DNA from 3 places in the Bacteroides graminisolvens genome. Region 1 is predicted to be linked to each of the others. Evidence: riboswitches for the same ligand, from Rfam matches in the RefSeq annotation. Region 1 holds a riboswitch; each other region holds the start of a gene.
What was found. A riboswitch is a leader RNA that binds a small molecule or an ion and turns the genes downstream of it on or off. The one in region 1 is predicted to bind cobalamin.

Region 1 (3,283 bases):
GAGCGGTGCGTTTATATCCAGAAACAAAGGAGTCTTGGCAGAAAAATCAATGGCCTTCATATCAATTGTCTTAACATCCTTGCTTGCGTCGGTACGAAACTGAATGTTGGTGTGAAGGACATCATAAATCAACTGCCACTCGCCACGACCAATGTTATTGAGCGCATTCCACGCATAAATGATGGGATCACCGTCTGCCTTTGCATTGTAAAACTTCATGTAGTGAGCGGCCTTCGTGTATCTTTCCGACCATTCAAGCTTAGTCTTAGTCATGTCGAATTCCTGCTCGCCACCAAAAGCCTTGTAAGCATTGAGCGTATTCAGTTCTTGTTGATAAGGTTTGTTGCATAAAACAGGTACAGGCATTGTTTTCCTTGTTGAAATAACGTACTTGCCGTCTATCAGCTCAACGGCAGCCGTGTTTCCCTTTTTATCACTCAGAAAGAAATGACTACCCGGAAACCCAGGCCACCAGTCGATAACAGGCGCTTCATTCAGGTGCGCCACCACTTCACCTACCGTAGCAAAATTATCGAGTTGGTACTGAATCCAGTGTCCCCAAAATAAGTTAACTTTTTTTTCATCAGCGATAGAGTACGTTTTAGCCAGATAAAGTTCTACAATAAACAATCCTTTTTCATTAATTCCGTAACACGGCATATCTACACCTAAAAGATTGAAGCTCACAGATCCGTAGCGTGAAGTCCACTTGGCTTGTTGTTCAGGTACTGGTGTTTCGGAAACCAGTTGTTTCCAACTCATGCCCGTCTTTTGCACCCCTCTGCCATTAATAACCACCATGCCCGGCATCGATTTCCAGTTCTCATTAAAGCCAATCACACTGTAACCCTTGCCGTTCAACAAAAAGGCAGAACAAGCCAGCGAAGTAAAGGGTGCCACAAAAGAAGTAAAGATTAGCAGTGCTAGTAAAGTAAATTGTTTCATTGTTATTAAATTAAAAAGATTAACTATCATCAACCACTGATGAATGACAAATATATATCTATTTAACCATAGCATCACTACCCGTCAAACAGTTATTTAGAATCTTTAAAGATTAATATGCATTCAGTTGTATCGAGATAAATAAGAATACGCTTATCTTTATCGCGAATTGGTTCCGCATAAGCATTCCTGCTATTCGGATTAAAAGGGAATCGGGTGTAAATCCTGAACAGTCCCGCTGCTGTGAAACTCTGTAAACTTTCCGATACAAACCTATTGCCACTGTATCATACCCTAGAAACGGATGAACGGGAAGGCGTCGGAAACGAGGAGTAAGTCAGAAGACCTGCCATTCATTAAAGGCTGTTTCCACTCGTGGGTTAGGGAATCAGAACGAAAAGATACACTAATTTATCTCAACGTATTTCATGCAAATAGTTAAGAGAAATGGGACAACGGAATCCTATAACAGAGAAAAAATAGCCGTTGCCATACAAAAAAGCTTTGCCAGCACCGGCAAGGCCACAACACATGATGTTGTTTATAGTCTGGTGAAAGAAGTAGAACTCTTTTTAGAGAACAATGAAGACAGTCGCCATGTGGAGCGCATTCAAGATGAGGTGGAACGTTGCTTGATGGAGCAAGGTTACTATGCCGAAGCCAAAAGCTACATCCTGTACCGCTGGCAGCGCACCGAACGTCGCAAAGCCCTCCAACAGATTGTTGACACTACGGCAGATGATACGCTGGCCGACCTGCTCAAAGAAATTCAGGCCGACTTCACCGCCAAGGAGTACTGCCTCACCGTGCTGGCCGAGAAGTTCACCGGCTTTTGCAAACCCGACATGAGTGCCGATGAACGGCTCAACGCCCTCATCAAAGCAGCGGTGGAACTGACCACCCAAGAGGCTCCCGACTGGGAGTTTATAGCTGCCCGCCTGTTAAACTTCTGCTTAGCAAAGAAACTGCACATACAAGCCGAGCTAGCGGGCATTCACAGTTTCTACGACAAGCTGCGTTACCTCACTGATCAGGGCTTGTATGGCAGCTACATATTAGAGTCTTATAGCCCTGCCGAAATAGAGGAAGCGGCTGCCTTTATGCGCATCGAGCGCGACAAGCTGTTCAACTACTCCGGCTTGGATCTGTTGGTGAAACGTTACCTCATCCGCACACACCACCACGAACCGATGGAATCCGTGCAAGAAATGTATCTGGGCATCGCCCTTCATCTGGCCATGCCCGAAACCAACCAACGACTGCTGTGGGTGCAACGATTTTACGACATACTCAGCCGGCTGGAAGTAACCATGGCAACCCCTACCCTGGCCAATGCCCGCAAACCCTACCACCAACTATCGAGCTGTTTCATAGACACCGTGCCCGACAGTCTGGAGGGCATTTACCGCAGCATAGACAACTTTGCCATGGTGAGCAAGTTTGGCGGAGGCATGGGACTTTACTTCGGCAAGGTACGTGCAGCAGGCGGCAGCATACGCGGGTTTAAAGGCGTAGCAGGCGGTGTAATCCGCTGGATTAAGCTGGTGAATGACACGGCTGTTGCGGTTGACCAGCTGGGCATACGTCAGGGAGCCGTAGCCGTGTATCTGGATGTGTGGCACAAAGACCTGCCCGAGTTCCTGCAACTACGCACCAACAACGGTGACGACCGCATGAAGGCGCACGACATTTTCCCTGCTGTGTGCTACTCCGACTTGTTCTGGAAGATGGTACGCCAAGACATGAACCAGCCGTGGCACCTGTTTTGTCCCAACGAAATAATGAGTGTCAAAGGCTATTGCCTGGAAGACTCCTACGGTGAAGAGTGGGAACGCAAATACCACGACTGCGTAAACGATCCGCGCCTGAGCAAACGTACCATAGTCATCAAAGACCTTGTGAGACTGATCCTGCGATCGTCTATTGAAACGGGAGCACCCTTTGCCTTCAACCGCGACACGGTGAACAGGGCCAACCCCAACAACCACCAAGGCATTATTTACTGCTCCAACCTGTGCACGGAGATAGCACAAAACATGTCGGCCATTGAAAGCATTTCCACCGAAATACGTACCGAAGACGGCGACACCGTGGTGGTAAAAACAGTACGCCCGGGCGACTTTGTGGTTTGCAACCTCGCCAGCTTGTCGCTAGGGCACCTACCTCTGGAAGACGAACAACAAATGCAAGACAAAATAGCCACCGTGGTACGTGCACTCGACAACGTGATAGACCTCAACTTCTACCCCGTTCCCTTTGCTCAGATAACCAATCAGCGATTCCGCAGCATCGGACTGGGCGTAAGCGGCTACCACCATGCACTAGCCATTCGTGGCAT
Region 2 (3,283 bases), 430 kb from region 1:
GTTTTAGTTCGGTACTACCTGCCGTAATGGTTTTGGTTTTAAAAGTATAATAATATAGTTCATCCAAGCCCGGTGCACGGAATCCCGCTGCGTATGAAGCCCTGAAATTAAAGTCGCCCAGACTATACATCAACGAAGCCTTGGGAGTAAAGCCGTTGCCCGCAGTTTCGTGGTGCGAATAACGAAGTCCCACAATGGCCTGCAGGTTCTTTAGTATATTGATTTCTTCCTGCCAGAAAGCCGCAGCGGTATATACGCTTTCGTCAACACTCGCATCGGGACGCTTCAACTCGTCGGTAACATACTCCAATCCCACAATGCTTTTAAAAGCATCCGAATGTTTGAAAACTCCTTTCAAATTGGCGTTGTAGTAGTTTTGTTTCTTGGTCATGCTCTCATCACCCTCCTTAAAATTGCCCGACTCCTTGAGGTATTTATAGTATGACACGTAGTTGTTTTTAGTCAGATCCAAGCTGAGGTATGATGAGTTACCCAGTAAATATTTGGCACCGGCACCCAAATTGTACGCATCGTATTTCATGTTGTAGGTGTAAGCACTGACGGGACGCTTCGTCATCCGGTCATAGTATCCGCCTTCGGCATACATGGATAAAGCCGCGGTAGGCGAGTAGGTAAATTTCTGATTAATCACATCGGAATAAAAAGCATTCACGGGTAACTTATCCGTCAGGTTACCATCCTCGTCGTACGAACTCAGCTTCCAGCTATCCGACTGCTGACGGGTGTATGAAGTGAACGATCCGAAGTTTCCGGTGTTAACATCTACATTGACACCCTGCGTAAACTGCCCGCGCTCCTCCATCTTCGTATTCGAAGTAACGGTAATCAAATTCTTGGGGTTGTCTGTAATGATGTTGATTACCCCGGCAATGGCATCGGAGCCGTAAAGAGCAGAAGCAGCTCCTTTCAAAACCTCTATGCGCTTCACGTTGTTCATGTTGATCTGACTCAGGTCGATGTTGTTCGATGTATCACCCGTCAGCTTCTTACCATTCACCAGAATGAGCACGTATTTGTTGCTCAATCCGTTCATCATCAGGTAAGACCCCATGGCATTGGTTGAAAAAGAAAGCGAAGGCTGAAGCATGGTCATGGCCGTTTGAAAATCGGTGATTCCGGCTTTCTTGATGTCGGCGGCACTCATCACTTCAATGGGTACGGGAGTGTCCTTTAACTTGTGATGCGTACCGGTACCCGTAACAACCACCTGATCGAGGTTGATGTACGCGTTCTTCAACTTTAGTACCAGATTGGAGTTGCTGCCCGATATTTTCCGACTAAGCGGAGCATAGTTTAAGCAGCTCACCCTGAGCACTTGTTCCCCTTCTTTCACATTACTGAGAGTGAATTCTCCTTTGGCATTGGTAGCACAACCGATAGTAGTTTGTTCCAAACGAACGTTGGCACCCCTCACGGGTAGTCCGTTTTCTGCGTCAATCACTTTTCCGCTCAGCGTTACTTGCGCGAACGAATTCATAACAATGCAACCTTCTACAAGGATTGCAAGCAGGCATTTTTTCCTCATTGATATATGATAAGTAGTTAATAAATAGCATTCCTGACCCCGGGATTGCTGTATTCATTATATTGCCTGGCAGGTTTCCTGACTTTCCCCTTGAAGAGCGCCTTCCCGTTTCATTATGCAATAAGAAACAGTGGCATGTGAGCGAGTAAGCTCTTCAGGTGATGCCCCGTAAGGGCAGGGGATTACAGTAGCGGGCACTGCTCCGGACTCTCACCGGATTCCCTTTTATGTAGCAAACAGGATGTTCGTTACATCACCAAAGCGCCGCAAAGTTATTAATTTATTTTATATTTGCATCTTATTAATTCAAATTGATAGACCAAATGAATGCCCATATATTGATAGGTGCCGCTTCTTCGGGCAGCGGAAAAACAACGCTCACGCTGGGTTTGCTCAGGCTTTTGAGTAAACGGGGGTATGCGGTGCAACCGTTTAAATGCGGTCCCGATTACATTGACACCCAGCACCATGCACTAGCTGCGGGATGCCCTTCGGTGAATCTGGATACATGGATGGCTTCCGAGGAACATGTGCGCGAGCTTTACAGCCGTTACGGAGCCAAAGCCGATGTTTGCCTCACGGAAGGAGTGATGGGGTTGTTCGACGGATACGATGGTATGAAGGGTAGTAGTGCTGCCATTGCCTCCCTGCTCCAAATTCCCGTGGTACTGGTTCTCAATGCCCGCTCCATGGCTTACTCGGTAGCTCCTATACTTTACGGATACAAACATTTCAATCCGACGGTGCGCATTGCCGGAGTCATCTTTAACCAAGTAGCCGGTGAAAGCCATTTCAGCTACCTGAAACAAGCCTGTACCGATGCAGGGGTTCATTGCTTCGGGTACCTTCCGAGACAAAAAGACATTGAGATTCCGTCGCGTCATTTGGGCCTTACACTCGATGAAAAATTCCGTTTCGAGGAGTTTGCCGACCGCATTGCCGCATCAATAGAACAGTACATACAGGTAGATGATTTGTTAAATATTTGCAGCAAAGAGACGGAAAACGTACAGCCCATATACGCACCCGTTTCGTCATGTTCTCCCCGAAAACTTAAAATTGCCGTAGCGCATGACGAAGCTTTCAATTTTACCTATCAGGAAAACATAAATCAGCTAAAAGAATATGGTAGCGTGGAGTTCTTTAGCCCGCTAAGGCACTTTTCCGTTCCTCTAAGCGCAGATCTCCTCTATCTGCCAGGAGGATACCCGGAATTCTTTTTAAGCCCACTGAGCGCAAATAAAAGCATGATTCAGTCCATTAGGGATTACGCGCTTTCGGGCGGACGGGTTTTGGCTGAGTGCGGAGGGATGATGTACCTGTGCAACTCCATAACGGGCATGGATGGCATTTCGTACCCCATGGCGGGGGTTTTAGACCAGGAAGCCACCATGGAGAACATGAAACTTCACTTGGGCTACCGGATGGGCGAGTACAACGGCGTAACATGGCGCGGACATGAGTTTCACTATTCAAGCCTGCGCAACCCCATGGAGAGTGACTGCCAGCTTTATTCGGCCCGAAACACGCCGGTAGACACAGCGCTGATACGCTACAAAAACGTTATCGCCGGCTACACGCACCTGTACTGGGGCGAGCAGTGCATTTTCGATTTATGGAAATAACCTAATCTGCATAAAATGAGCAAGATATACACCAAAGGAGGCGATAAGGGACGCACCGGAATTCACGGTGGCACCCGGGTTGAGAAGGATGATATTCGCATTGAAGCCAATG
Region 3 (3,283 bases), 1.5 Mb from region 1:
TTTCAAGAACAAGTCAAAGTTACGCGCATTAAACTGCATGTTACCGTCGATAGCTTCTTCAAAATTCTCCATGGCTCGTTTGTAATCCTGCTCTGAGTAAGAAACTCCGTCTTTTACTTTGAATATCTGTATCGGGAATACAGGCACTTCGCCTCGTGCCCCCAACCCTTCTGTTGTTGCTTTCAATAGTTCTTCAATAACCATGCGACCTTCGGCCGATGTATCTGTGCCGTAATTGATAGAGCTAAATACTACCTGATTACCCCCACGTGAATGCATGGTATTGAGGTTATGAATAAATCCCTCCATTGCCTGATGCGTGTCCTTGCGTGTTTGGGCGTATGCTTTTTCAAAAATCATATTCATGGCCGGTAACTCAATGGTGACTCCTGCGTCGGCCAATGCCTGGCACAGCTTGAGGCGTCCTGCCGAATCAGTATCTATTGAAGATGCATGTTGCGATACACATTCTTTTATCTCAGCATGCTGCGTATGGTTGGTTAGCAGACTGATGTAAAAGTCTATACCCGACATTAAATGCTTAATGAAAGACTTGTAAACCCCTTTGGCCATAAAGAAGTCAAAAGCCGGAATGGCTTGTCCGCCGTGTTGCTCGTTTTGATTTGTCTGGAAGATGATGGTTGCCAGTGTGGCGTAACTCTGTATGCTTTGTGGAGTTCGTATGCTTCCGTTTTTAGTGCGGAAACCCCGTTCAAACAAATCATCCATATCATACTGTATGCAAGTGGTGGTCTTGGTTGGATAGTAGTCGAGGTCATGAATGTGTATGTCGCCCAACTGATGTGCTTCAGCAAAACGTTTGGGCAATAGGTAGCGGTACGTATAATCTTTGGTCACCTCCGAGGCAAACGTCATCATTTGTCCGGCGGGAGTGTGGCTCGACATGTTGGCATTGCTCAGGTTGATATCGTTTTTGTCGATGGCCACAATGCCATCCATGATATGCTTCATCTGAGTTTTCTTGTCACGTTCTGTGTTTCGCCATTCTCTGTAAATAATATACTTCTTGGCAACTTCGGGGCGAACTTTCATGAGCTCCTTTTCTACCAGATCCTGAATAGCTTCGACAGAGATTGTGGAAGATGTAAAATGGGCAATTACCTGCATGGTAATATCAGCAATCAGTTTGTCTTCGTTCGTTATGCCCGTGGCATTGAACGCTTTGGTGATTGCATTTTTAATCTTGCTGATGGAAAAATCTTCTTTTTTCCCATCTCTTTTAACGATAGAAATCTCAGCGTAATTCATAACTTATGCTTTAATAAATAAGTAATCTTTTTACTCTCAGGAGTATGATTACGCTGCGGGGTAGTGAGGCAGTAAGGTGATGCTTGTGCATACCAAACAGGATGAGTTGTGACACATCATTCTCTTGTTTGTTCAATGTGCATGAGCATTGACGAAGAACTTCACTGGCTTTAACTCCCGAAAGCGTAAATATTCCATGATTGTTTTGGCAGGTCTTCTGACTTATCTCTCCTCTGAAACGCCTTCCCATATTTAATAGATACAGTGGCATGTATGTCTCAGATTCACAGAGAATTACAGCAGCGGGCACTGTTGCCGATTTACACGGCATTCCCTTTTACTAAACCTCTTTTTAGTACCAGAACTGTTACAAAGGTAATGCTTATTGCAATATCTTGTAGCGTAGTGAGTGTTAAAATTGAAACCGGAAACGGATAATTTTTCTTTGGCCCTGATTATCAAAGTTTTCCGTTTTGGAAAACTTTGATAAAGTTTTGGCTTATAAAATTTTCCAAATAGCTAAGATGTGGCATACACTTCCCAGCAAAATAAAGAGGTGAAAAACAAAATGCATGTACTTCACTTTGCGGAGTGAATAAAACAAGGCTCCTATGATATAAGAAACCCCGCCGCCGATGAGCCACCAGAGTGCCGCCATGGAGTGAATGGTTTCCAGTGAATCCGACAGGGGTTTGAGTGCCACTAATATGGCGGATCCCATTGTTACGAAACAGATCGTTTCCAGGTGACTGTGTTCTTTTAATTTTCTGAAGCTAAGCAGGGTACCGGCCAAGCAAGCCAACCACACGAATGTGAAAACTCCCCAGCCCCAATAACCGGCATCGCGTAGTACCAGTAAAGTGAAAGGCGTGTACGTGCCGGCAATGTGCCAGTAAATGGCCGCATGATCTGCCTTGCGAAGCAAATCTCTTCGTTTTCCCGGATCACTGCTGTGGTACAGGGTGGAGGTAATATAAGAAGCCAGCATTCCGAATAAATAGGTGGTGACACAAGCGGAGGCCCAAGAGTCAGAGCTGTTCTCCGCTTTGTGTAATAAGAAATAACCAGCAATCAGTCCCATGAATATGCCTACTCCATGGGAGATGCTGTTGGCCAGCTCTTCGCCGGCAGTATATCTTTTTGTTGTCATTTGAAGAGTTTGAACGTTTTATTCCTTCTTTAAAACAATCTTTCCTCCATAAAGGTCGGATATTGTTTGGGCAAAGTTAGCGAACTCTTCGTATGTATTGGCCGGGAATTTCCCTTTTTTTAGAAACAATCTTTGTCGTACGCATATCTGTGTACCTTTGTTTTCGATAGATGATTCGAAAGAGCCGAATCGGCAACTGACGGATGTGGGTTTGGGCATTGCCTCCAGTACGAAACCTTCGGGTAGTGTAATAAGCACACTGTCGGTGTCAGCATATCCGTATTTGATGTATATGTCACTGGTGCGTTTTTCTTGTTTGGGAACAGTGAAATAGTTTCGGAAAAGGTTGGCCGGAATGAATAACCTGTTGCCCGTTTTATTCCCAAATTGCTGGCATTCGGTTTGAAACTGAACATCTATTTGCGGATTAGCCTGCTTGCTTTCCTGAATGGATATGTTGTTGACACTGGCTTGCGTCAGTCTGATTTGCGAACGTAACAAATCTTTCTGTTCATCGGGTTGCATGTGCGTAATGGCCGACAGGTGCTCATACTGAAACAAGTCGCACTTCTGTGTAGTCTGGATGTGCGCTTTTCCATTATTATCGAGCGTAATTTGTGCGGTACGTATTTGCGTATTCACAGAGTCGGGATAGGAAGGTAAAGTGCATAACTCACCTCCGTTCTCTTTGATCAGAATGGCATCATGCCCGGCAATATCACTATGGATGTATCCCAAGGGCAGTTGGGCATTGGTGCACTCCAGCCAAAGGGTTTCTTCTTTCAGAGGTACTTGCAGGATGACGTGATTCATTTGTCCCACACTTGCAAAATCCTTCAAAAGCTTTACCCTATCAGTACTTAT

Region 2: linked by a shared signal. The riboswitch ahead of ACKPCE_RS11775 (TonB-dependent receptor) and the one ahead of ACKPCE_RS13465 (ribonucleoside-diphosphate reductase subunit alpha) in region 1 are both predicted to bind cobalamin.
Region 3: linked by a shared signal. The riboswitch ahead of ACKPCE_RS06985 (anaerobic ribonucleoside triphosphate reductase) and the one ahead of ACKPCE_RS13465 (ribonucleoside-diphosphate reductase subunit alpha) in region 1 are both predicted to bind cobalamin.

Annotation. Positions count from the first base shown of each region.
Region 1 is NZ_OY762556.1:3,188,511-3,191,793, forward strand. Features, by position in the region: gene ACKPCE_RS13460 (linear amide C-N hydrolase) at 1-945, opposite strand, end outside; cobalamin riboswitch at 1,099-1,313, shown strand; gene ACKPCE_RS13465 (ribonucleoside-diphosphate reductase subunit alpha) at 1,374-3,283, shown strand, end outside.
Region 2 is NZ_OY762556.1:2,763,460-2,766,742, reverse strand. Features, by position in the region: gene ACKPCE_RS11775 (TonB-dependent receptor) at 1-1,498, opposite strand, end outside; cobalamin riboswitch at 1,598-1,823, opposite strand; gene ACKPCE_RS11770 (cobyrinic acid a,c-diamide synthase CobB) at 1,870-3,171, shown strand; gene ACKPCE_RS11765 (cob(I)yrinic acid a,c-diamide adenosyltransferase) at 3,187-3,283, shown strand, end outside.
Region 3 is NZ_OY762556.1:1,689,609-1,692,891, forward strand. Features, by position in the region: gene ACKPCE_RS06985 (anaerobic ribonucleoside triphosphate reductase) at 1-1,269, opposite strand, end outside; cobalamin riboswitch at 1,460-1,647, opposite strand; gene trhA (PAQR family membrane homeostasis protein TrhA) at 1,769-2,419, opposite strand; gene ACKPCE_RS06995 (DUF3858 domain-containing protein) at 2,438-3,283, opposite strand, start outside.